DNA from 2 places in the Thalassotalea hakodatensis genome. Region 2 is predicted to be linked to the other one. Evidence: predicted binding sites of a transcription regulator. Region 2 holds the regulator's gene; the other holds the start of a gene.
The links. The regulator FliA, encoded in region 2, starts transcription of late flagellar genes. The targets are predictions, from matches to a motif close to CTAAAGNTNNNNNNNNNNNNGCCGATA.
Positions count from the first base shown of each region.

Region 1: QUE72_RS11190 (flagellar protein MotY) is a predicted target of FliA. The motif match lies at 5,693-5,719, and genes of this name have one in related genera.

Region 1 is NZ_AP027365.1:2,543,363-2,554,005, forward strand. It holds gene cysK (cysteine synthase A) at 117-1,085, shown strand; gene QUE72_RS11170 (hypothetical protein) at 1,183-1,617, shown strand; gene ggt (gamma-glutamyltransferase) at 1,664-3,445, opposite strand; gene QUE72_RS11180 (tRNA-uridine aminocarboxypropyltransferase) at 3,442-4,038, opposite strand; gene rrtA (rhombosortase) at 4,158-4,754, shown strand; gene QUE72_RS11190 (flagellar protein MotY) at 4,794-5,660, opposite strand; gene rnt (ribonuclease T) at 5,993-6,691, shown strand; gene QUE72_RS11200 (hypothetical protein) at 6,688-7,065, opposite strand; gene QUE72_RS11205 (peroxiredoxin) at 7,403-8,008, opposite strand; gene QUE72_RS11210 (Grx4 family monothiol glutaredoxin) at 8,094-8,441, opposite strand; gene QUE72_RS11215 (Fe-Mn family superoxide dismutase) at 8,702-9,283, shown strand; gene QUE72_RS11220 (PrkA family serine protein kinase) at 9,558-10,643, shown strand, end outside.
Region 2 is NZ_AP027365.1:964,518-975,160, reverse strand. It holds gene QUE72_RS04200 (chemotaxis protein CheW) at 1-316, opposite strand, end outside; gene QUE72_RS04195 (chemotaxis protein CheW) at 405-1,211, opposite strand; gene QUE72_RS04190 (ParA family protein) at 1,211-1,993, opposite strand; gene QUE72_RS04185 (protein-glutamate methylesterase/protein-glutamine glutaminase) at 2,020-3,132, opposite strand; gene QUE72_RS04180 (chemotaxis protein CheA) at 3,165-5,264, opposite strand; gene QUE72_RS04175 (protein phosphatase CheZ) at 5,278-6,021, opposite strand; gene cheY (chemotaxis response regulator CheY) at 6,049-6,432, opposite strand; gene QUE72_RS04165 (RNA polymerase sigma factor FliA) at 6,480-7,202, opposite strand; gene QUE72_RS04160 (MinD/ParA family protein) at 7,217-8,059, opposite strand; gene flhF (flagellar biosynthesis protein FlhF) at 8,092-9,600, opposite strand; gene flhA (flagellar biosynthesis protein FlhA) at 9,686-10,643, opposite strand, start outside.

The sequences.
Region 1 (10,643 bases), 1.6 Mb from region 2:
TTTTGTAAAAACCATGACAAAATACACACTCCCTAAAAGTATACAAACAAACAATGATAAATTCGATCATGCTGATCAACATTGAAATTGATTAAGCAAGAATAAAGGATGCGCACATGGCAAATATATTCCAAGATAACTCAACCGCAATTGGTAACACCCCTCTAGTAAAATTAAACCGCGTTACGAGCGGTAATGTTTATGCAAAAGTTGAAGCACGCAACCCAAGCTTTAGTGTTAAATGCCGAATTGGTGCAAACATGATCTGGGATGCTGAAAAGCGTGGTGAGTTAGTCGAAGGCAAAGAAATTATTGAGCCTACAAGTGGCAACACAGGCATTGCATTAGCCTTCGTTGCTGCAGCAAGAGGTTATGCTATTACCCTAACGATGCCAGCAACTATGAGCTTAGAGCGCCGTAAATTATTAGCGGCCCTTGGAGCAAAATTAGAGTTAACCGATGGCGCAAAGGGTATGGGTGGTGCAATTGCTAAAGCACAAGAAATTAAAGATTCAGCACCAGAAAAATATGTGTTGCTAGGTCAGTTTGAAAACCCTGCGAATCCTGAAATCCATGAAAAAACAACCGGTCCTGAGATTTGGGAAGATACCAACGGTAATGTTGATATCTTTGTTGCAGGTGTGGGTACTGGCGGTACGATTACAGGCGTTAGTCGTTACCTTAAAAAGACACAAGGTAAAGATGTACTCTCTGTTGCCGTAGAACCTACCGATTCTCCTGTGATTAGTCAAAAGTTAGCGGGTGAAGAATTAAAACCAGGACCACATAAAATCCAAGGCATTGGTGCTGGGTTTATTCCTGGCAACTTAGATCTTTCTGTCGTTGACGCTGTTGAACAAGTATCAAATGAAGATGCTATGGCAATGGCGCACAAGCTCATGAAAGAAGAAGGTATTTTAGCCGGTATTTCATCAGGTGCTGCAGTAGTAGCTGCGAAGAGATTAGCTGAAAAACCCGAAAATGAAGGTAAAAATATTGTCGTTATTCTACCGAGTTCAGCAGAGCGTTATTTATCAAGTGCGCTTTTCACTGATAGCTTCTCTGATAAAGAACTAGTGCAATAAGCACATAACTCAATAAGATAAGGCGCACCATGCGCCTTTTTTATTGGCCAAAATAATGTATTATTGCCTTATATTCAGTTTAGATTGTAATATCATCATGAGAAAATATATTTTACTTATTGTCCTACCTTGTTTGGCCATGTTAGCTGCTTGTGGCGGTAATGAAGATGAGATTAAAGAATTAGACAACCCTGAGAAAATCACCATAGCGTTTTTTCATGCACTTTATAACGAAAGAGATGTACAGAAAGCTGCGTCTGTTTGCTCTCCCAAATTAGCGCGCATAATTTTACATTACAAGTCACCTCGTGCAGTGGCTCGTCACTTATTTAACATGTCATTTGATCAAGTAGAAATTAAGCCAGACGATACCGGTGTAAAAGTGAGAGAGCAATTTAAAGATCAAGCCGTCATTACCGTTTATTTTGATGGAACTTACCACGGAGAAGTATATAAAGATGTTAAACGGATCTCGTTAATTCAAAAAGACGATACTTGGGTCATCAATAAAATTTTAAAAGATCCGTTCTAACATACGAGCATGGAAGTAGCTAAAAGCCTGAGAATACTCGGGCTTTTTATTTCCCCATTACTGTCCCTTCACGTCTTGGATCAGCTCCCCCCACTAAACTAGACTTTTTTACTTCAATAGCGTGAATACCACTATTTAAGTCACGAATGGCAATCTCGTGCCCTTTCGCTTTTAGTTCTGTTGCTAAGTCCACTATGGACGTTCCCTTTTCTAAGGTGGTAATACGATTGCGGTTGGTCACCTTAGGCATATTTATCGCCTGCTGCGGATCAAGCCCCCAATCTAATACCCCCATAATAGTTTGAGCAACATAGTTAATAATTCTGCTGCCTCCTGGCGACCCAACCACCAGTGTCAGATCATCTCCATTAAACACCATGGTTGGTGCCATAGAACTTCTTGGTCGTTTATTTGCTTCTAAACGGTTAGCAACCAACTTACCATCAACCGTAGGTGCCAATGAAAAATCTGTTAGCTGATTATTTAATATAAAACCTTCTGTCATCACTGCAGAGCCGAATGCCATTTCAATACTCGTCGTCATAGAGATAGCATTACCGTCAGCGTCAACAATCGAAATATGGCTCGTTGAAGGTAACTCTATCGATACGTTATCAGCTAATGCTGTTAATGATTCAACTTCACCTGCTGTTGCTTTACCCATATCTTGATGAATATTAATGAGTTTACTTCGTTGATTAAGGTATTGTTCACTCACTAACGTACTTGTAGGCACGTTAACAAAATCATCATCTGCAATGTATCTTGCTCTATCAGCAAAAGCTAAACGCGAACTTTGTGTAAATAAATGGACTGTTTGCGCATCTTCAAAAGCTAATTTTGCTATGTCAAAAGGTTCAAGTTGTTTAAGAATTTGCAATACCGCAACACCACCTGAACTAGGAGGCGCCATACCGCATATACGGTAATCACGATAGCTACCACATACTGGTGGCACTTCTTTCGCTTGATAGCTTGCTAAATCTTCAGTAGACAGCTTGCCAGGAGCTACCGGTGAAGATTGCACAGCCTTGACGATACTCTTTGCAATCCAGCCTTGATAAAAAGGACTGATACCTTCTTCTGATAAACTACGATACACCTTAGCTAACTTTTTATTTTTCAGTGTATCGCCCGCTTTTACTGCATGACCATTAGGGAAAAAGTATTCCCTAATTTCATCAAGTTCAGTGATGCCTGGGTTGTATTGCATTTCAACTAATTTTTGTAAACGAGGTGAAACGATAAAACCCTCTTCGGCAAGCGTTATCACATCAGTAAAAAGGTGCTTCCAAGGAAGCTTACCATATTTATCATGCGCTTTTTTTAGCGCCGCCAACACTCCAGGAACGCCGACAGAACGCCCACCAACTACTGCTTTAATCCATGGAACAGCTTTATTTTTTTTATCTAAGAAAATATCAGGCGTTGCTGCTTTTGGTGCAACTTCTCGCCCATCAAACGTTGTTAAATGTTGATGCTTTTTGTCCCAATGAAGAATAAAGGCGCCTCCCCCAATACCTGATGATTGAGGCTCCACTAAGGTCAACGCTAATTGCACAGCGATAGCGGCATCAATAGCGCTACCTCCTTGATCTAAAATATTATAACCAATTTTCGTCGCATAAGGGTTTGCAGCAGCAACCATAAACTGCTTTTTAATTACAGCCTGCTTCACCGTGATCCCAGTCGCTGCTTCAGGCTCCCTATCTTCTTGAACATGGTATGGGGTATTACTAGCCCAGCTTTGCATAGGTTGAAAAACGAATAAACTCGCAATTAATGCACTTGTAACGGAGTACGGCTTAAACAAAAGTAATTTCCTCATAAAGTAGAAGGTCTAAAGGCTAATAGTTGTTGGTTAAACGCTTTAAAGCTATTTAATAATTCTTGGTATTTTATATCATTGTCTTCTAATTCTGACAATGTATGACAAGCAGCCTCTAAAGTAGATAAGCCACCTTTTTTAGTGGTTGATCTAGCATCATATAGGCTAGATATATTATCAGGTAAGCGAATATGCGGTAACGAGTGAAGTTCAGGGTTACACATATACATTCGATAGGCCTTCTTCCATGTACCATCTAATAAAATTATTCTTTCAATTGCACCTTGTTGATGATTTTTGTTACTCAGCTGACTAATTAATGCAGATTTATCACTAGGATATAACAAAACCGTGTTATGATTTTTTTGCAAAAATAATTTTTGGTAATCGGCATTACCCTTAAAAGACTCTCCTTGCAATACATGGCAATTTTGCAAAGAGCCCTTTAACAACGTAACACTACCTTTGCTTTGCTTAACCTCACTTGGGTGCTGTAAAATAACAATTTCAATATCATTGATAATTGAAACAAATAAACGGCAAATACAACTGGTTTTAGGTCGCTGACAACTTTGGCATATTGCTCTAGGCATAAATAAAATCTTGAATTATGTGATTGATAAACAGAAACTAGCAGGCTGAAAATGCAAAGAAACCCTATGGTATGCCACTACATTATTAACACGAGACAGCCAACTTAAAAAGCCATTATATGCCTATGCTATTACCTTTCCCACTACGCCGTACAGATCTTTATCCAATAGCGCTTTTTCTCATTTGTATTTTAGCATTTTTCCTAAATGAACAATATTATCAACTCTTTGAGTTTGACAGATCTTCTCTTGAGCAAGGACAGTTATGGCGACTGCTTACCAGTCACATGTTACATACAAACCACCTCCATTTACTACTTAATTTGGCAGCCTTAGCGTTATTATTTTTACTACATCGCCGTTATTATTATCGCTATGAATTTCCTTTACTTATGTTTATTGCAGCCATTATTGTTAGTGTCGGTGTTTATTACAGTTCACCAGAGTTACAAAGATACGTAGGTATGTCAGGGGTACTACACGCATTATTTATTTGGGGTGCTATTCAAGACATAAAGCAAAAAGATCACACCGGCTACCTTCTTCTTGCTGGCGTGCTCATTAAGGTTGGTTATGAACAATTATTCGGCGCTAGCGAGCAACTCGCCAATATGATTGATGCGAATGTTGCGATAGATGCACATTTATGGGGAATAATTGCAGGAATTATTTACGTAATAAGCACTGATTTTTTCTTCGTAACAAAAAAAGAATAAAGCCTTGTAAATAAAAGACTTTATTCTTGAAAATTACATTTAAGGTTTGTCCATTCTGATCACAACGCGGCGGTTTTTTGCTCGACCTAAAACCGTTTGGTTAGAGGCTATGTGGCGCTTTTCACCATAACCCTTCGCTTCAATTCGGCTAGGTTCAATACCATTTTCAATAAAATACTGGCGTATTTTATTCGCACGTTTCTCAGACGTTTTTAAGTTTGTATTTCTACCGCCGTAACTATCGGTAAAGCCATCAATTAACACAATATCTAACTCTTGATCTAACGATAAATACTCTCTGATCATGTTAATTTTTCTTTTCGACGCTTTAGTAAATTTATCGCTACCAAATTCAAAATTTAACACCGTATATGAAATATCATCAAAACTATAGTTCAATAAGTTACCAACACACGAAACAAATTTTTGATATGCCTTGTGGAAACGTGAAGTTGATAACCCTACTGACACTTTATCGTGATCGTTGTACCAATCATTATAATAGAAGGTCGGTGACATGCCTTTTTCTAATTCAGAAAGTAATGTCCACGCAACTTTTTTAGGGAGATCAGGAGAAAACTGTTTATGAAGCTTCATGTTCGCGAGCGTTCTGCCGGCATTACCTGGTCGCCAATTAGGCGCAACTGAACGTACTTCCGCTAATGAATAGTTATCGGGTAAACCAAGCATATCTAACTCAAAGAGCATATTTGAATTTCGATTTGCTTTCGCAGAAAATGTGGCTTCACCATAATTGGGAATACTGTGCGATAACGTACATTGTAGCCTTGATTCATCGACCAAGTGCCACTTAGAACTTGCTATATCTGCTTGATATTGTCGAATACCAGCACTAGCTTGGCTTACAAACAAGGCGATTGAGGCAGCAATAAGTATTTTTTTCATAATCACTATTCAATTTTTTGGCTTAAAACTTATATCGGCACGGTTCAAAATTACTTTAAAAATTATTTAATAACCACAACACAGACAAACTAGGGAAAGGATGCAGGCAAAAACCCGCTTTTTATTGTTCACCTATCGATCTATGACATGAATCTTATTACGTTCATTGAAAGTTCACACAACCAAAGGCTAGAAAACAATCAACGTCATAGTGAGTTTACCGCAAGTAATGTAAAACTGCGAATTGATAACGATTTATTCTCCACCGAGTTAGTTTTCACTAAAAATTTCTGCGATAATAGCCACAAAGCACGTCCAAAGATAAAAAATTAATGCTCGATAACAGTAGTAACCAGCAATCAAACATTGAAACGCCAACAACGTATAAATTTTCAGAGCGTTTTAGAGGGTATTTTCCCGTTGTTGTTGATGTAGAAACCGCAGGCTTTAATGCGCAAACAGATGCATTATTAGAGATAGCAGCTACTACGCTATCTTTTAATGAAGAAACCGGCATGTTATCACTCGATGAAACCATACACTTTAATGTTGAGCCTTTTGAAGGAGCAAACCTTGAACCTGCAGCATTAGAGTTTACCGGAATAGACCCAACTAATCCGCTAAGGGCTGCCGTTTTAGAAAGCGAAGCATTAAAAGAAACATTTAAATTTATTCGTAAAAAAATGAAAGCTGCTGGCTGTAAACGTGCCATTATGGTCGCGCACAACGCTGCTTTTGACTTAGGCTTTGTTAATGCAGCTACTGAGCGCTGTTCAATAAAACGCACCCCTTTTCACCCTTTCGTCAGTTTTGATACCACAACATTATCAGGCTTGGCGCTTGGACAAACCGTTTTAGCAAAAGCGTGCGAAGCAGCGGGATTAGCCTTTGATAACAAAGAAGCGCATTCTGCGTTATATGACACTGAGAAAACTGCAGAACTTTATTGTTACATCGTAAATAAGTGGCAACAATTAGGTGGGTGGCCATTACCCACCTCCTCTGCAGTTGACCCCGTTAGCAACGATTAAAACAGCGATTGTTTACGTTGTCGATTATGACGCCGGCAAACTAGGTTTCTTACCGCCCAAACAATCAATGCAAACGCAGAAAATTGAAGCAAATCACTTGTTCCAATCATCAGTAAAAATACACCAATCGCAAGATAAACAAATGGTAAGTATTCATAGATAAGTTCAGGTAACCATCTCTTGTTTTGTTTACGGTACTGTTTATCTAAACGACGAAATGCCGACCTTTTGACCAAAACAATGCAAGCCGCCATATAAAAAATAAATGCTGAAAAAATGAATACATGGCTTGTTTCACCTAGTGTTAAAAGTGCACCACTGATCAAAAAATAGAGGTAAGGAAGGTTTTCATAAATAGACTTTGGTAACTGCATATTTTTCCTTAACGGTCGGTGCTATCTTATATCATAGATGCATTTGTCTATTTTGTTTAATCCCCGTTACATAAAAAGTCGCAGTAATCACTATTGGCAAACTTAATATTTTAATGTCTCTTCACCCATTAACCTATATTAACCTCAGGTTTGCATAAGAAATAGTGTAATACTAATAAGTTCAATAGCCTAACAAATGTTGTTCTTTCTAACGAGGTACTTTTTTGCTGAATTCAAGGCATATTACTGTAGGAATAGCCCGCTATTGCAAAGCAACGTTTGAAAGGCACAAAAAAACCGACGTTATACGTCGGTTTTTAAAAAGCATTAACTTAAATTATAAGTTATCAGCGTTATCCGTTAAATAAGACGAAACACCTTCTGGTGAAGCAGTCATACCTTTATCACCTTTATTCCAACCTGCTGGGCATACTTCACCGTGCTCTTGGTGGAATTGTAAAGCATCGATCATACGCAACATTTCGTCAACGTTACGACCTAATGGTAAATCATTCACTACTTGATGACGTACATTGCCTTCTTCATCAATTAAGAATGAACCACGGAATGCAACACCAGCTTCTGGATGTTCAACATCATATGCTTGACAAATTTCGTGTTTAACATCAGCAACTAACGTGTATTGAACTGGACCAATACCACCTTCATTTACTGGGGTGTTACGCCATGCATTGTGTGAAAATTGTGAATCAATTGAAACACCAATGACCTCAACACCACGACTTTTGAATTCTTCAATACGACGATCGAATGCAATAAGCTCTGATGGACAAACAAATGTAAAGTCTAAAGGATAGAAAAATACAACAGCTTTTTTACCTTTAATTGCTTCGGATAATGTGTAGCTATCTACAATTTCACCGCTACCTAATACTGCTGCTGCCGTAAAGTCTGGCGCCGGACGACCCACTAATACACTCATTTTATTCTCCAATGTTATTTATGTATGTTTACTAATACCTCAATAGTATTGAGGCATCAGGAATAAATTCAACCTGTTCTGAAAATTATTTTTCTTCTGATTGTTCTTTTGCAGCTGCACGCTCTGCTGCTTCTTTTACTAGAGGCGCTAATTCACCTTGCTGATACATCTCAATAATAATATCGCAACCACCTACTAACTCACCTTCAACCCATAGTTGAGGGAATGTAGGCCAATCGGCATAAATAGGTAATTCACTGCGAATATCAGGATTTTGCAAAATATCAACATAAGCAAATTTTTCACCACAAGACATTAATGCTTGAGACGCTTGTGCCGAGAAACCACAGTTTGGTAACTTAGGTGAACCCTTCATGTATAGTAAAATGCTGTTTTCTGCGATTTGCTGTTTAATACGTTCTACTGTATCCATTTTATGCCTCTATCTATTTACGCGAACACAATACATAGTGGAGATTACATTGCCATTATTCAATGATGTAACTACTAATAATAAAAATATTTAAATAAAAGCGCTTAGCCTTGATAATTGGGCTAGCAATACCTATATATTTGAGTACACTATGCATAATTAAAAATACCTGAGTATTTTACTCGGATTATTTTAAATTCAAACCACTAATTTATTTTAGGGCAAAATAAATATTTCTAATCAATTCCTGGAGAGTATAAATGGCTATTGAGTTACCAGCATTACCTTACGCGATGGATGCACTTGCTCCACATATTTCACAAGAAACTTTAGAGTATCACTACGGTAAACATCACAATACGTACGTAGTAAAATTAAACGGCTTAATTGAAGGTACTGATTTCGAAGGTAAGTCTTTAGAAGACATAGTTAAAGCTTCAGACGGCGGTGTTTTCAATAACGCAGCACAAATTTGGAATCATACTTTTTACTGGAACAGCTTAAGCCCTAACGGCGGCGGTGAGCCAACAGGCGCACTTGCAGAAGCAATTAATGCAAAGTTTGGTTCATTTGAAGCATTTAAAACCACTTTTAACGAGAAAGCAGTAAATAACTTTGGTTCAAGCTGGACATGGTTAGTGAAAACAGCGGATGGCGGTGTTGATATTGTAAACACGTCTAACGCAGCTACGCCATTAACTGATGATAGTTTAACACCGTTAATGACAGTGGATTTATGGGAACATGCTTACTACATTGATTACCGTAATCTTCGCCCAAGCTATTTAGAAGGATTTTGGGCATTAATTAACTGGGAATTTGCTTCTGCAAATTTTGCTTAAATAAAAAATTCTTGCTAAAAAACCAGCGCACTGCCGCTGGTTTTTTTATGTCTGACTGATGACGTTCTACCTCGTTATATTTCATGGTTATATATTTCTCTCGATAAATTCTATCATCTTAAAGAATCCGTACTAAGCTTAAAGTAGCGCTTTAAAAATTAAGACTTTTAATTGCCTTGGCAAGCATTGTTTAACTTAGTAAACGTACAGTAAAGCCCGTTAACTGAAAGCAGTCGCGCCACCGCATTCGAGTACATTTTTCGAGGAGACGGTTATGAGCATCTTTAAACATTATCAATCTCGATATGATGAACTTCAGGAAGAAACTTGTTCAGTGCAAGAGTTCCTGTCTTTATGTAGAGACAACAAAATGGCGTACGCAAGTGCAGCAGAGCGCCTATTATCAGCCATTGGTGAACCCGAAATGATCGACACTGCCAATGATCCCCGATTATCACGTATTTTCTCAAACCGCGTCATCTCTCGCTACCCTGCCTTTAAAGAGTTTTTCGGCATGGAAGAAGCAATAGAGCAAATAGTTTCCTACCTTAAACATGCCTCTCAAGGGCTTGAAGAAAAGAAGCAAATACTCTATTTACTTGGTCCAGTAGGTGGGGGAAAGTCTTCGCTTGCTGAAAAATTAAAAGCCCTAATGCAGCAAGAGCCTATTTACGTGCTTAGCGCAAACGGACAACGTAGCCCAGTAAATGATCATCCTTTTTGTTTATTCGATAAAAATGCCGACGGTAAAATTTTACTCGAAGAGTATCAGATCCCAGAACGCTATTTAAATACCATTATGTCACCCTGGGTTGCCAAACGTTTACATGAATTTAAAGGCGACATCAGCAAATTCGACGTTGTAAAAGCCTACCCTTCTATCCTTGATCAACTTGCTATTGCAAAAACAGAGCCTGGCGATGATAACAATCAAGATATTTCTGCGCTGGTAGGTAAAGTTGACATCCGCCAATTAGAACATTTCGCCCAAAATGATCCAGATGCATACAGTTACTCAGGCGCCTTATGCAGAGCAAACCAAGGGTTAATGGAGTTTGTAGAAATGTTCAAAGCACCAATAAAAGTATTACATCCCTTACTAACTGCAACGCAAGAAGGCAACTACAATCCAACAGAAGGTTTGTCAGCCCTACCATTTGATGGAATTTTATTAGCTCACTCTAACGAATCTGAATGGCAAACATTCCGAAATAATAAGAATAACGAAGCGTTTTTAGATCGCGTTTACATTGTTAAAGTACCCTACTGTATGCGTGTATCTGAAGAAGTTAAAATTTATGAAAAGCTGCTAACCAATAGTGAATTATGTCACGCACAATGTGCGCCTGATACCTTAGAA
Region 2 (10,643 bases):
TGTCGACTAAAATACCTATCACTTGCTTTTCAGATTCAATAATGACAATTCTTGTATTATCCGTGACTTCGGATGATGGCAAACCGAATCGTGAGCGGGTATCAATGACAGTAACTACGTTACCACGTAAATTGATAATGCCTAGTACATAAACCGGTGCGCCAGGTACAGGTGCTATTTCACTATAACGTAACACTTCTTGAACTTGCATTACATTAATGCCGTAAGTTTCGCTATCTAATTTAAACGTGACCCACTGAAGCACTTCATCATTCGTGTCTACATTATCACTTGCACTGCGTCTTTCATCAGACATACCGCTCGCCTCTTTCGCGTTAATTCTTCAAAAATCTATTATAAAGATAGATTTACCTTGTTAATACATCAAATTAATTCTTACGTTATTAAGCATTTTGATGAATATTCGCACCATCATTTAACATCATGATTAGTGCGTCTACATCAATTAATGCACACATACGTTCTTTTATCAAACCCGCTAACCATGGACGCTTCGTTGAACCTGTTAACCATTTAACGTCATCTTGCTCTAAGGTTACCGTATCAATTAGGTTTTCAGCCAACAAACCCCACTGACTATTATTTAACATTATAACATACTGATAGTTCAATGAATTAATAAGGTTATCGTTACATTTTTCCGGCATTATCCATTGAGCAGTGTCAACAACATTAATTTTTTCGTCCCTATGTAGCATAACACCTTTAAACCAAGCAGGTTTCCCCATTAAACTATTGGTTTTATCTACGTTGTGAATGCCACCTAATTCAATAAGAGGTACAGCAACAATAAGCCCTGCTACATCGAAAAACATAGCCTGAAAAGCTCCCTTACGATAATCTTTGTCAGCTTTAACAATAAATTCAGCTTTACTTTTGCGTGTCGTAATTGCTTCTGGTTCTTCAGTGGTCGTTGGTACTTTGATTTGTGGTTCAGCTGTTTTCTCTTTTGCTTTTATCTCGGGCTTAGCTGTTATCTCAGGGGGTTTATTTAACGATTTTGCAGACGTTATAACATCAAGTTGTTTTTCATCAACATTGTGCGTCACACTTGCTTGCTGTAATAATTCATTTAATTGTTGTTTTTGTTCTAATACAGGTTCAACTGAGTCTTCAGTTAATAACTCAGACAGATAGTTTTGCATTAAACCTTTGCTTGCACTTAACGAGCCTTTATCTTTTGCAGCCATTAATGACGCTCCTGAATGCTTTCAAGAGACAAAAGATAATCTAACAAGTTTTTATAGGCTGTTACCCCTCGCGTTGAGGCTTGAAAATCAGAGGGAACTTGTTGTGCTACACTAGCATTTCTAAAGTTTGTGTCTATAGGGATAACTCCTTGCCAAACGGTGTTACCATAGACTTCTTGCAGCTTTCTATATGCTAAAAGCGATGCTTTAGTTCGCTTATCAAACATGGTTGGCACTATTGTATAAGTAAAAGGTTCTTGTTGTTCACCTTGCATAATATCAAGTGTTTTCATCATCCGATCTAACCCTTTCAACGCTAGGAACTCAGTTTGTACTGGCACAATAATGCGATCTGCAGCAGCAAGAGCATTAACCATTAATACCCCTAATACAGGTGGGCAATCCATCAATACTACGTCATATTCGTCTTGAAGCTGGGCAATAGCCTTTTTTAGCACTAACCCCATACCGCCTTTTGCACCTAATGCTCTATCTAACGTAGCTAATCCCATAGTCGCGGGTAATATATCGATGTTTTTATATTGTGTGGGACACAGGCTTTGCATGATCTGCTCTTTGGTAGACACTTGTGTAAACAGGTCATATACGCTTAACTCAAGATCTTCAGATTCGATACCAAAATAATAGCTCAAAGACGCGTGTGGATCAGTATCAACAAGTAAAACGCGTTTACCTTGCTCGGCTAATAAACCGCCAATCGAAATCGTTGTGGTTGTTTTACCCACACCACCCTTTTGATTTGCAACTGTCCAAACTAACAAGTTATCACCTATATAGCACTGTGGTGCTATCCGTACTGTATTTCTTTCAAAATAGCGTTAGGAAATTCAAGTAAAGGTATGTCTGCTGTTGATATACCAGCCTTAGCAACGGCTTGGGGCATGCCATAAACAACGCAACTTTCTTCATCTTGTGCCCAGATAGTCGCTCCTTTTGCTTTAAGCATTCTTGAACCTTCTCGGCCATCAGATCCCATACCAGTAAGAATAACCCCGAGCACAGAGCCTGAAAATATTTTAGCCGCTGAGCCAAAACTCACATCAACACTTGGTTTAAAAGCAATTCTATCAGTATCATCAACCACTACTTTTAGCTTAGCATGATTTTCTTTACCTTCAATTAGCATCTGTGTACCGCCTGGTGCTAGGTAAGCTACACCTGGTTTTAACACATCACCATTTTCTGCCTCACGCACACTTATTTTACATAAACTGTCTAAACGCATGGCAAAAGCTTTAGTGAAGGCCGCTGGCATATGTTGTACCATTATAATTGGCAGAGGAAAATTTTGTGGGAGTTGAGTCAATATTTTTTGTAAAGCGACCGGCCCACCTGTTGATGTACCGATTGCTAAAAGCTTATAGGATTTCCCAGATGGGCGAATACTACCAATAGGTCGCTTAACTTGTGTATTTAACGTACTATTACTGACAGGTACTGTACTTGGTTTAGTAATGGAAGGTCTATTAAATGGCCTAGCACTTACTCGCCGAGAACCCAGCCTTTTACGGGCTATTTCTAATACTCGACTACGTAATATACTACCAGCATCACTATTTGCGTTCGCAATTTCATTGAATTTTTTCGGCAGAAAATCAAGCGCACCTGCATCAAGTGCATCAAGCGTTGCCTTAGCTCCTTGATGCGTTAAAGATGAGAACATTAAAATAGGAATCGGTGAATTTGCCATTATTTGCTTAACAGCTTCTATACCGTTAAGTAATGGCATTTCTATGTCCATGGTAATGACATCAGGCTTTAAAGACTTTGCTTTTTCTACTGCTTCAATGCCATTAACAGCAACGTCTATAACCGTTAAGTTCTTATCACTATTAATAATGTCAGTGACCCGACGTCTAAAAAAACTCGAATCATCAACAACCAGAACTTTATAGGCCATTTAATATCTCTTTTGCGTATTGTTATCGTTAATTATGAACGCAATTTTTTATTTACCGCGGATTTTTTCGCATAAAATTTTAACATGCTTGGTACATCAATAATTAATGCTATACCACCGTCACTTGTTATTGTTGCGCCTGCCATACCAGGAGTGCCGTGTAATAAACGGTCAAGCGGTTTAATTACGACTTCTTCCTGCCCGATCAAACTGTCTACCACAAAGCCAATTTGTTGAGCACCTAATTGAACAATGACAACATGCCCTTTATCTCTCGGTTTTTCTTTGAAATCTCTCACTAGCCATTGATCAAGATAAAATAGCGGGATCGCTTTTTCTCGAACAATGATGGTTAGTTGACCATCAACGACATTAGTATTCGTTAAGTCTAAATGGAAAATCTCATTAACGGCGGCAAGAGGTAGCGCGAACGTTTGTTCACCAACGACCACCATTAATGTAGGTAAAATAGCTAATGTAAGAGGGACTTTAATCTCAAGTACCGTACCAACACCTAATTCAGAATCTATATTTACTGTACCGTTTAATTGGGTGATTTTCGTTTTGACAACGTCCATACCAACGCCACGTCCCGACACTTCTGAAATCTCTGTTTTTGTTGAAAAACCAGGGGCAAAAATAAGATTAAAAGCGTCAGAATCAGACATTCTTGCTGCGGCATCAGCATCTAAAACGCCGCGCTCAATGGCGATTTCTTTTAATTTTTCAGCGTTCATCCCTGCACCATCATCTCTAATGGTCAGTAGTATATGATCACCTTCTTGTGAGGCTGATAAAATAACCGTACCTTCACGCGGTTTACCGTTTTCTTCTCGAGTACTTGGTGTTTCAATACCATGGTCAACCGAATTACGTACTAAATGCACCAAAGGATCGGCTAATGCTTCGACAAGGTTCTTATCGAGATCGGTCTCTTCACCCTCTAATATTAACTTAATTTCTTTATTTAAACTTCTGGCAAGATCGCGTACTACACGTGGGAAACGACCAAAAACTTTCTTAATAGGTTGCATGCGAGTTTTCATCACTGCACCTTGTAAGTCAGTAGTTACCGCGTCTAAATTAGACACAGCTTTAGTCAGTTCTTCGTCTTCCTTTGTCATGCCTAAACTTGTCAGTCTATTACGCACTAAGACTAACTCACCAACCATGTTCATAATTTGATCAAGACGCTGAGTATCAACACGAACGGTTGTTTCACCTTGCGGAGCATTTTGTTTATCCGCAGGTTTTTTCGCCGGTGCTTTAGCAACGGGCTTAGCCGCTGCAGTTGGTTGTTCAGCTGGCTTGGGTGCTGTTGCTTGAACAGGCTTAGGTTGAGCAACCTCTTCAGGTGCTTGGTTACTGCTTGTTTGAGGTGCTTTACCTTTACCGTGCAATTCATCAAGAAGACTTTCAAAATCGTCATCGTTGATTTCATCGTTGTTTCCAGATTCAGGTTTTGCACCAACACCTGGTGCAAAAGCACCTTGACCATGAAGCTCATCTAATAAGTTTTCAAATTCATCGTCAGTTATTTCATTGCTAGAACTTGCCGAGCTAGCAGAAGGGGCAGTACTTTGTGCAGGTGGCGCACTGGGTGAGCCTCCCCCATGTAATTCATCTAATAAGCGTTCAAACTCATCTTCAGACATTTCGTCTGATGAAGCATCATTGCTTGATGTGTCTGTTGATACGACCTGTGTTGGCATTTCAGGTGTTGCGGCAACTGGTTCTGCGCCTTCGGGAGAGCTTAGACGATGTAATTCTGCTAATAATGCTGGGTCGGCAGGAATCAGTTCTTCACGGGCTTGCACCAAGGCAAACATATCATTAATCGTATCTAACCCTTGCAGAATAACATCCATAAGTTCAGGTGTTACACTTCGTTGACCATTACGCAAAATATCAAAGATATTCTCAGCGCCATGACACACATCTACAAGTTCAGTTAATGATAAGAAACCCGCACCGCCTTTTACCGTGTGAAAGCCACGAAAAATAGCGTTTAATAGATCTGCGTTATCTGGATCGTTTTCTAGTTCAACAAGTTGCTCAGATAAGCTTTCAAGTATTTCACCTGCTTCGATTAGAAAATCTTGAAGAATTTCTTCATCTGCTTCGTATGACATCCAGCAACTCCTATTAGAATCCTAAACTTGATAAAAGATCATCAACATCGTCTTGATCAGCAACTACGTCATCTCGATTATCTTTATTAACAATTGGGCCTTCAACGAGGTTTTCGCCAACCGATGGCTTACCCGTGCCCTGCATACTTTCACTTGTGACACCAAAAGCCGTCAACATATTAATTAAGCTATCTTCTACTTCTCTAACCAGATCAATCACTTTTCGAATCACTTGTCCGGTTAAGTCTTGGAAATCTTGCGCCATTAATACATCAGTCATTAAACCATGCATACGCTCAGTTTCACGTTCTGAAGTTTTCAGTAACACGTCAATATCATGACATAAAGATTTAAACTCACCGACATCTAAATTATTATGCATCAGTTTATTCCACAGCGGTTTAACTGTGCTAATTTGGTGTTGAATGGTATTAACAACAGGAAAGATAGATTCAACCGCATCCATCGTTTTGTTGGCTGCATCTTCTGTACGACTGATCACATAATTTAATCGTTCTTTTGCATCAGGAATATCTGCTGTCGCTAAATCATTCAATCGCGAATCTAACTGAAAATTCATCAATGAGTCATGAAGTTGACGGGTTAACTTACCAATCTCGGCAAATAACTCGGAATTAATCGGGTTTTGAATTTCGGCAATTAATTCATCTGCTTTATCTTGTTGATCGGTTTCTAAATATTCAACCAACATTTTTGCCTGTTCCAATGAAACATGGACACCGTTATTTATACTCATGCAACGTCCTTACGTGGCAACTCGTTATTATCCTAAACGCTCAAAAATTTTATCAAGCTTAGTTTTTAACGTTGCTGCAGTAAAAGGCTTCACAATATAACCGTTAACACCCGCTTGCGCAGCCATCACGATTTGTTCTTTCTTCGCTTCAGCTGTTACCATTAAAACAGGTATATGCGACAAACTTGCATCTGCTCGTATCGCTTTGAGTAAATCGATACCTTGCATCCCTGGCATATTCCAATCAGTAACGACAAAATCAAAATCACCTTCTTTAAGCATAGGTAAAGCTGTACTGCCGTCATCTGCTTCTTGAATATTAGTGAACCCTAAATCACGTAGTAAGTTTTTTACGATGCGTCTCATTGTTGAAAAGTCGTCAACAACAAGTACTTTCATATTTTTATCCAAGGCACCCTCCAGGGACTTAATTCTAAATGCTTATAAATATATTGTACTTAACTTTGCCAAGATTGCATACGGGCTTTTAATCGATGTAATGCTTGGCTATGAATCTGGCTAACTCTCGACTCACTAACATCGAGCACTTGACCAATTTCGCGTAAATTCAATTCTTCGTCGTAATACAGAGACAGTACTAAAGCTTCTCGCTCTGGTAAAGTAGTAATGCACTCTGCCAATGACTTTTTAAACACTACATGTTCTATATTTTGATATGGATCAGTATTGTTTTTATCTTCAAAGCTTGAAACAGCATCTTCATTGACACCTAAATCTTCAATACCGATGATTTTGCCGCCATTTACTTCGTTAAGAATATGATGGTACTCATTCAGCGAAATATCAAGTTTTTCAGCCACTTCAATATCAGAAACATCTCTGCCTAGCTCTGCTTCCAAGTTTTTTATGGCTTCGCTGACCATTCTGCTGTTTTTATGTACTGATCTGGGGGTCCAATCACCACGACGTATCTCATCGAGCATTGCGCCACGAATACGTATACCCGCGAAGGTTTCAAAGCTAGCCCCTTTGGTGTTATCAAAGTTATTTGCCGCTTCCAATAGACCAATCATGCCCGATTGAATAAGATCATCAACTATCACACTAGCAGGCAGACGAGCGAGTAGATGATAAGCGATACGCTTTACTAAACTGCTATGCTGCTCGAGCAATGCCGTTTTATCAATTTGCGAACCGTATGCACTGGCTTTACCCAAAATTGCTTACCTTCGAATTAGTTTTCAATTAACTGTTCAATAAAAAACTCTAAGTGCCCCGAAGCATGGTTTGGCACTGGCCACTTAGTTATTTTTTGAGCTAACGCTCTAAATGCTCTGGCTGCTGGAGAATCAGGAAAAGCTTCTACAATAGCTTGTTGCTTCCTAACTGCATTACGAATGTTTTCATCAAAAGGAATGACACCGACTAACTCAAGCGCAACATCTAAAAAACGCTCAGAAACTTTTGAAAGCTTACCAAATAACTGCTGCCCTTCTTTCGGACTTCTTACCATATTAGCAACGACTTTAAACTTAAATACTTCATGGTCACGGCTGAGTAATTTCATTAACGCATAACAGTCGGTGATTGAGGTTGGCTCATCACAAACAACCAATAACACGTCTTGAGCCGCGCGAGCAAAACTCAATACCATATCTGAAATACCTGCTGCGGTATCAACTATGAGCACATCAAATTGCGTTTGCATATCGCTAAAAGCACGAATTAATCCAGCATGTTCAGATGGCGTAAGATCAACCATTGACTGAGTACCAGAAGTTGCGGGAATGATTTTAATTCCTGCAGGGCCTTCAATAATAATATCGTCGAGTTCACACTCGCCTGACATAACATGTGATAAATTACGTTTTACACGTAAACCAAGCATTACATCAACATTGGCTAAGCCTAAATCAGCATCGAGTACTAGTACTCTTTTTCCAAGTTGAGCTAAGGCAATAGACGTATTAAGCGAGACATTGGTTTTACCCACTCCCCCTTTACCACCAGAAACTGCTATGACTTTAATTTGATTTTGCTGTTGCATTTTTCTTAAGCCACTTGCCTGATCAATCATTTACATCACTCTAATTAAACATCAAAAATAATTTACATGCCAACTGCCATAGAAGCAGAGGTAGGGCGCCACGAGTTGTGACCATTCAATTTTGTTGCAAGCCTATCTGCAAGCGTAACTAACTTTTCAGCATTTGCAACTTTAATATCTTCTGGAACTCTTTGTCCATCAGTAAGATACCCTATTGCGAGGCCATTTTGTATAGATGTTGCAATTATTTCACCAACGCTCAAACTTTCATCTAGCTTTGTATAAATACACCCCGCCAACGGTACTTTTTTGAAGCGTTCAACGTTTTCTTGCATAACACGTTGTTGGGTATTGGCTGACAATACTAAGTAATTTCGAATTCTAACACGAGAATTCGCAATCAGGGTAGTAAGGTGATCGTTTAATCTCATATCACGCTGCCCCATACCTGCGGTATCAATGAGCACTAATTTTTTATCTGAGAACTGTTGTAATAGCGTATCAAGTGCCGCGCCATCTTTGGCAAGCTTAACCTGACAACCAATGATGCGTCCATAAGTAGTTAGTTGTTCGAAGCCTGCAATTCGGTAACTGTCTGTAGAAATCATGGCGACTTTATCGGCACCATGAATTTGAGCAAAACGTGCAGCTAATTTTGCGACGGTCGTTGTTTTCCCTACACCCGTTGGCCCTACTAGCGATACCACACCACCACGGTGAATAATTTCATTATTTGTTGTATATAATTGACTCGCTAACAATTGCTTAGCTTGTAGCCATGAATCTTCCTCATTTTCAACATTGGGTAAATAGCTTGCGATCTGGTCAGCAACATTTTCAGTAATCCCCATTGCCATTAAACGGTCAACCAATAGGGCTTTAGCAGGGTTTTTTTGTGCCATATCTTGCCACATCAAACCGGAAATTTGATGCTCAAGTAATTGACGAATAGAAGACATTTCACGGCGCATTGCTTCAATTTCACGGTTTTGCTGTGGCGTATTATCTCTCGTTTGATGATGTGATTCTGTCATTGACGCTTGCTCACTCTGATGAGCATTGTTTGGTGTTTCAGTTGATAAAGCTTCAGGAGTCGACTGAAAGGCGTGTTGTTTATCTGTTGGTGCTTGGTGTGCCCCTTGCTCTAAACGGTCAGTAAAGTTTTTTAGCTGTTGCTCAATATCTAATGCATGTTGCTGTTGGTGTGCAGTAGATGTTTGAATCGGCGTTGCTTTACTTTTAGGGGTATTTTGTTGGCGCTGTAATAATGCAGCAAGGCTATCAGCTGGTGGCTGTGCTTCATCAGTACTAGATTGCACGTTTGACGCCGCTTCATTAGTATTTTGTGGCTGCTGTCCGATAGACACCACATCTTGAGAAATTTCTCGCGCAACGTGCTCTGATGGCTGTGCTGAAGGTGTTGTTTGTTGGCTATAATCTACCGCCGCCATTAATTCAACACCTTCTGGAATCTTCTTATTCGACATGATTACTGCTTCTGCACCAAGCTCTAGCTTGATTTGTTCAAGTGCTGTTCTCATATCTTTTGCAACAAAACGTCTTATTTTCACGTTGACCCCTTACCGAACACATCGCGGCGTTATCTTTGTTAAATCAGTTACTGCATCAACATTTCTCAGTGTTTAACGATAATGATTACTGACCAATTGAGCTGATAATTTTAATTTGCTTATCATCAGGTACTTCTTGGTAAGAAATTACTCTTAAACCTGGAATGGTGTATTTAACAAACTTAGCCAGTACCGTTCGTAACATACCTGATGTCAGCAATATTGGCGTATCACCTGCCATTTCTTGTTGCTGAGCACCTTCTGTTAACGACACTTGTAACCTTTCGGCTAAGCCAGGTTCTATACCTGCACCATCGTCTCCTGCCATTTGCATTGACTGGTGCAACATTTGTTCCAACTCTGGTGACAAAGTTATGACGGGGATCTCGTGTGCTGATCCGACAAGATCTTGAATAATAAATTTACGTAACGTAATACGCACCGCAGCGGTTAAAATATCGGTATCTTGACTCTTCGGACCATATTCAACCAGTGTTTGTACAATACTACGCATATCACGCACAGCAACGCCTTCATTCATTAGGTTTTGCAACACTTTAACAACCGCGCCAAGTGTTAATACTTCTGGAATTAAGCCTTCAACAAGTTTCGGATAACTTTTCCCAAGGATATCGAGTAAATTCTGAACTTCTTCATGACCTAAAAGCTGAGATGCATTGTTGGTCAACACTTGGCTAAGGTGCGTTGCAAGCACCGTAGCAGCATCAACAACAGTATAACCTAAAGATTGAGCTTGTTCCCGCTGAGCTTGTGTGATCCACACAGCATCTAAGCCGAATGCAGGGTCTTTGGTATGCACTCCGTCAAGTTTGCCATAAACTTGACCTGGATTTATCGCTAAATCATGATCATGACGAATTTCTGCTTGGCCAACCGTCACTCCCATTAACGATATTTGGTATGTATTAGGATCTAAGTCTAAATTATCACGAATATGTACTGCCGGGACTAAGAAGCCAAACTCTTGTGACAGCTTTTTCCTAACCCCTTTAATACGGTTAAGCAGTTCACCACCTTGGCTT